One region of the Lysinibacillus sp. CNPSo 3705 genome, then DNA from elsewhere that is predicted to be linked to it. Evidence: riboswitches for the same ligand, from Rfam matches in the RefSeq annotation. Region 1 holds a riboswitch; the other holds the start of a gene.
The links. A riboswitch is a leader RNA that binds a small molecule or an ion and turns the genes downstream of it on or off. The one in region 1 is predicted to bind cobalamin.
Positions count from the first base shown of each region.

Region 2: it holds a riboswitch for cobalamin, as region 1 does, so the genes downstream of both, PVA17_RS09995 ((2Fe-2S) ferredoxin domain-containing protein) here and PVA17_RS15845 (ABC transporter substrate-binding protein) in region 1, are expected to answer to the same signal.

Region 1 covers NZ_JAQZSD010000037.1:31,375-34,584, reverse strand. Annotated here, with positions in the region: gene PVA17_RS15850 (FecCD family ABC transporter permease) at 1-560, opposite strand, end outside; gene PVA17_RS15845 (ABC transporter substrate-binding protein) at 557-1,522, opposite strand; cobalamin riboswitch at 1,776-1,958, opposite strand; gene argS (arginine--tRNA ligase) at 2,817-3,210, opposite strand, start outside.
Region 2 covers NZ_JAQZSD010000018.1:45,017-48,226, forward strand. Annotated here, with positions in the region: cobalamin riboswitch at 254-438, opposite strand; cobalamin riboswitch at 845-1,027, shown strand; gene PVA17_RS09995 ((2Fe-2S) ferredoxin domain-containing protein) at 1,170-1,541, shown strand; gene cobJ (precorrin-3B C(17)-methyltransferase) at 1,546-3,210, shown strand, end outside.

The DNA.
Region 1 (3,210 bases):
CCACGCATCGATACTGAGCCGAGCAGCCATCCGATAACTTGGCGAAGCTCTTCACCAGATAATGCAATCATTAAAGAAATCAAGGAACCTAAAAATGAACTAAATATAACTCCCGTTAAAATTAGAGTTTCCATTTTTAACGAGCGGTCTACTATTCTAGCAAAGCCCATAACAGCTACCATCGTTAATATGGCACCTATCATACTAAAGGTCGGCAATGTAAAATGACCTACAACAGGTATTGATATACTAAAAAAAATCGTCATAACTGCGCCAACTGATGCACCAGAGGAAACACCTAACGTATAAGGGTCAGCCAAAGGGTTTTTTAATAAGCCTTGAAAAGCGGCCCCTGCAATTGCAAGTGACGCCCCTACAAGCCCCGCAAGCAAAACTCGAGGTAATCGAATTTTCCATAAAATATTGGCGGCTGTTTCATCAGCCGCCTTATTCCACAATACTTCTAGCGGAATATGAACCGAGCCTATCGCCACGCCACACCAGATGCTAATAATTAGAAGCGTTATTGCTGTTACATAGGCTACAATTTTTTTACTCATTTAAACGCCTCAGGGTAGACGGCCTTCGCTAATTCCTCAAGACCATCTGCTAAACGAGGACCTTGACGACTTGTTATATTTTCATCCACTTGTACTATGGCGTTATTTTTCACGGCAGAGATTGTCTCAAAGCCTGCACGTTGTGGAATTTTCGTTAAAATATTAGGTACGTAATTATATGCCACAACAATGACATCTGGATTTTTTGCGATAATTTGTTCAGCATCAATTTTATACCAGCTATTTGAATCTGCTGCCACATTTTCGGCATGAATCATTTCTAGCATTTCATTCATAAATGTACCTTTACCCGCTGTATAAATTTCTGGCTCATCAGACGACTCTACAAAGACTTTTTTCGCCTCAACACCGTCAAGTTTTGTTTCAACTTCTTTAACTTTTGCCTTCATATTTGCAACAATTTTTTTAGCCTCTTCTAGTTTTCCTGTTGCACGACCAAGCTGTTCAATTGTTGTGTAAGTTTCATTAAAGTTTTTTGCATCCGCTACAACAAATACTTTTACACCTGCCGCCTCAAGCTGTTCAATAGCTCCTTTTGAATAACCCATACCCGACGCATGCGCAAAAACGATATCCGGCGTTAAAGCAATAATTTTTTCAATATTATAATCCATACCGCCAACCTTTTCTTTTTTAGTAACCTCTGGTGGATAGTCGTCATTATCTGTCACACCAACTATTTCATTATTTAAGCCAAGGCCAAATAAAATTTCTGTGTTACTCGGAATGAGTGAGACAATTTTTTCAGGAGGTGCCTCTAGCGTAATATCCTTGCCTGTAGCATCCTTTATCGTCATTGGGAATGTTGCTTGGTCTACTTTTGTTGTCCCTTGTTGCTCAGAAGATGACGGCTTGTCATTTGTCGCCTCTTTTGTATTACATGCAGCAAGTAAGCCAATAGCTAAAAATGCTGATAACCCTATTTTCCAAATTTTCTTCATGTGAATCCTCCTCAGTCTATTTGTGCATATAGTTGTTATTGTTTTTCTGATTTATCGATACGTTTTAGTTTTTGATACCTAACATTGTAGGGGTATATCAACATCGCGAACTTCTAACCAACATTCGCCCATGTTTTCAAATTTATCGACATTCATCTTCCAAAACAAATACCCCTCATCAAAAAATAATGAGGGGGTTAAATTTGCACAAAAATACATATACAAAATCCACCATCCTATCCTCGTAGGCTACAACGTGTTTTCCATAAAGGCAGGTCTCCTGGCTTGTGCTTCATACGCTTTTTCAAGCCTTCCCGAAATTTTCAGTGGCGCAGATTGAAAAAACTCACACATACAGTGGCGGGACCGCATCGGAATTACACCGATTTCCCTTTTCACTTTACTTAAGTAAAGAACCTTTATAATATTCAGTTGATTTTATTATACATGAAAATGAAAGAAGTCGCCTCCATTCGAGACGACTTCTAAACAATCCATTATGCCTTGGCATAATTGCGTCGGGATTGGCTTTGTGCTTAGGCCTGCGTGATGCAGGTCAGTTAGCCGTTATCGCATGGATGCGATGATTTTAGGCTAACATCCTATGTGAACTTCTTTCCAATTCCGTGACATTCGCCAATATAATGTTGGTCACTCAGTCATTGCCACAGGACGTAGCGTTCTTAGATTGAGTTCCTCTATTTCATCTGGTGTTGGACACCCGCTGAATCTGGTGGTTCTTTCCGTCACTTTGGCTGTCTCTTCCGTCGCTTCGACTATTCTTTCCGTCGCCTCGGCGGTTCCTTCCGTCGCTTCAGATTCTTTCCGTCGCTCTGGTGGTTCTTTCCGTCACTTCGGCTGTTTCTTCCATCGCTTCGACTATTCTTTCCGTCGTCCCGGCTGCTCCTTTCGTCGCTTCAGATTCTTTCTGTCGCTCTGGTGGTTCCTTCCGTCACTTGGGCTGTCTCTTCCGTCGCTTCGACTATTCTTTCCGTCGCCTCGGCGGTTCCTTCCGTCGCTTCGATTGCTCCTTCCATCGCTTCTGATTCTTTCCGTCACTTCGGCGGTTCTTTCCGTCGCTTCGACTGTTCCTTCCGTCGCCCTAGCTGCTCCCTCCGTCGCTTCATATTCTTTCTGTCACTTCGACTATTCTTTCCGTCGCTCCGGCTGCTCTTTCCGTCGCCCCGGAATCTTCCCCTCAACCCGGCCACTCTTTCCCTCGCCTCAACCGCTCTTGCTTCCTAAAACATAAAACCCCCGGCACATGATTGTGCCGGGGCTAGAAAGACGATTATTACATTTTTTCCGGTGCAGATACGCCGATTAAGCGTAATGCGTTGGCAATTGTTGTACGTACAGCAGTAATAAGGGCTAAACGAGCTTCTGTTAGCTCTTTATTTGAAGCATCTAATACTTTTTCAGCGTTATAGAAGCTGTGGAATGCAGCTGCTGTTTCTTGAATGTAGTTGGCGATACGGTGTGGTGTACGGTGCTTCGCAGCATCTGCTACCACTTTCGGGAAGTCGCCCACTTTTTTCAGTAAATCAATTTCTTTTTCTGCAGTTAACAGCGTTAAATGATCTGTTGTTGCAGCAAAGCCTTGCTCATTCGCTGAGCGTAAAATGGAAGAAATACGTGCATGCGCATATTGTGCATAATACACTGGATTTTCATTTGATTGAGATACA
Region 2 (3,210 bases), on a different contig from region 1:
CGCACAGATAAACAATTTGTCTGGATTTTGAATTGTGCATTCCTTTCAAAGTCCGTGACATCCGCCAGAGGCTTTTTTTTCATTCAGTAGGTGTTTTGGCCCGTTGGAACCATATCTGTACGCATCTACCACCTTGAGATGGAGTCTCTGCTGAATGAAAAAAAGCACTTCTCCGATAGTGGAAAAGTGCATAGCTAAAAAAGCAAATAAAATTCTAATCTGCTAAGCCGCACACCCATCCTCGTAGGTTGAAACGATCACGTATTTTTCGGCAGGTCTCCTGGCTTTAGTTCAACGTTTTATAGGTCTTCCCATCCTTTGGACAGTGACTTTTTCTATAAAACTCCCTAGTACAGTGGCGGGACCGCGCCGGACTTGAACCGGCTTCCCTTTTAAGCGAAAAGCTGAACAATTCGCACCGAAAAAAGATGAAGTTGTGAGATTTCACGACAAAGTGTAACATGAATTTCCATATTTATGCTATGATTTTTATGAAAAAATTTAAAATTGATAGTCTATGTCGAAAATTTAGATAAATCAAAAAGAAATGTCGCGTTTTTCTATTGAATTTTAAAAAAATTGTCACAAATTAAGAAAGTAATATTGAAATTTTTAAAAAATAAGCTATGATAGAAACAGTTTTCAATTACATGAAAATTGCTTTCAGCAAATGTCTTTTGTAGTGAAAGTGAAGCGTTCGCTATAGAAGCCTCCTACCTGTATAGATGGTGAGATGAATGCTGATTTAAGTTCTTTTCAGCGGGTGTCAAAACACCTGTACCTGCTGAAAGAAGGTAAAGCCCTCGGACAAGTATGCCGAGGCATACTTGATATATTAAAAAATTCATATAAAACGTCCATAAGTGCTTGAATATTTTCAAGATAATAGGGAAATCGGTGAAAGTCCGATACAGCCCCCGCTACTGTAATAGCTGATGAAATCGTGATTGCCACTAGTGAAACTAGGAAGGCGCGAAAGTAAAAGGAAGCTTAAGTCAGGAAACCTGCTTATGTGATGATGCATGCAAACTTTTCGGAGGGAGAAGTTGAAGCGAAAGCGAGTACCTGTATATATTCGTTTTTATTTGGCTTCTACTAAACCTTTACTCTTCGTCTAGAGTAAAGGTTTTTCTTTTTCCTAAAAGCAAATGAGGGGAGAACGAACGATTATGACAACTTGGAATTTAGAGGGTATGAAAACACATCTGTTTATTTGTAATGGCAGTAGCTGTATGAAAAAAGATGCTGAGGACATTACACAGGCGATCCGTGACGAAATACAGGTGCTGGCACTTGATCAGGAAATACATACGACGAGAACTCGCTGTAATGGCAGATGTAAGGATGCTTGTGTTGTCATTGCATATCCTCAAGGGAATTGGTACCGTATCCCGACAACAGAGCATGCGAAGGCACTCGTACAAGATTTAAATCATGAATCGTTACATAATGAGCATGTCTTTACATTGCGTGAAGGCTCGCTACACCGTACAGCACAAACAACAGCCATTAAAGGTATTGAAAAGGTGAAAGAGGGGTAACAACATGGCGCAAAAAGGTAAGATTTTCGTAGTTGGCTTTGGCCCTGGAGACTTTAAACATATTACGACTCGTGCTGTAGAGGCACTGCAACAAAGTCATATGATCATTGGTTATAAAACGTATGTTGAACTTATTCAGGATTTAGTTAGTGCAAAGTCGATTATTAGTACTGGTATGACGGAGGAAGTTTCACGTGCACAGGAAGCGGTACGTCAAGCAGAGGCTGGAAGTATCGTATCGGTCATTTCCAGTGGAGATGCCGGCGTTTATGGAATGGCAGGATTAGTGTATGAGGTATTAATCGAGCTAGGCTGGACAGAAGCCACTGGTATCGAGGTAGAAATTGTTCCAGGTATTTCAGCTATTAATTCGTGTGCGAGTTTACTAGGTGCTCCAATTATGCATGACGCCTGTACCATTAGTTTAAGTGACCATTTAACACCTTGGAATTTAATTGCAAAAAGAGTAGAAGCAGCAGCGATGGCGGATTTTGTTATTGCTCTTTATAACCCAAAAAGTGGACGTCGTACGAGACAAATCGTAGAGGCGCAACGAATTTTATTAGAATATCGTTCGCCAGATACACCGGTTGGACTTGTAAAAAGCGCATATCGCGACCGTCAAGAAATTACGATGACTACTTTAGCTGAAATGCTTGAACATGATATCGGCATGTTAACGACAGTTATTATTGGGAATTCAACAACATTTTTCTACGACAATAAGATGATTACGCCACGTGGTTATCAGCGGAAATATACACTTGGTGATGAAAAACAACCGTTACGACCACATCAACGACTCAAGGAAGAAAATGAACCATGGGCGATGAATCAAGAAACAGGAGCAGCTCGTAATGATTTTGCGACAGATCCTAATGCCAATCGTATTAAGCCCAGTTTAGCCATTAGACCACAACTAAAGCCTAAAAAATCGTCACTTGAAATGGCAACAGCAGCTCTTGCTTTGGTGAAGGGTACAAGCGCTATGAAAGTAACACCCAAGCTCGTTCAACAAAAAATCGAATCTGTTTTTGAATTAGCGGTTAGTCCTGGGGTAGCCAATAAGTTCTTTACGCCGCAACAAATGATGACATTAGCTGAAGTAGTTGGTGAGGAAGGGACGATGGAGTATACACCAGACCATCAAATTCATTTGAAAATTCCAACGTCTGAGCCTGAAGAAATTACAACAAAGCTCCGTGAAGTTGGCTTTTTACTTGCACCACTTGGTGACGTACTTTCGTTAAAAGCTTGTGACTTCTGTTATGGAGAAAAGTTCGATTCGATTCCATATGCGGAAGAGATTCAAGAAAAGCTTGGGGGTATGGCGTTACCGAAAACATTAAATATTGGCTTTAATGGCTGCGGTATGGCGTGTTATCGAGCAGTATTTGATGATATTGGCATTGTGTATCGTAAAAGTAAATTTGATGTTTTCATTGGTGCCAAGCCGGTTGGTCGTACAGCACATGCGGCCCAGCCTGTTGTTGAAGGGTTAGAGCCTGAACAGCTCATACCACTTATCACAGACATTATCGATGAATATAAAGCAAATGCGCATCCAAATGAACGTCTGTTTAAATACTTCAAGCGTGTGAAAAAGATCCTACATTTTACGTATCAGGATATGTCTTCAAAAATAAAAGTAGAGCCAGCTCCATGCGGC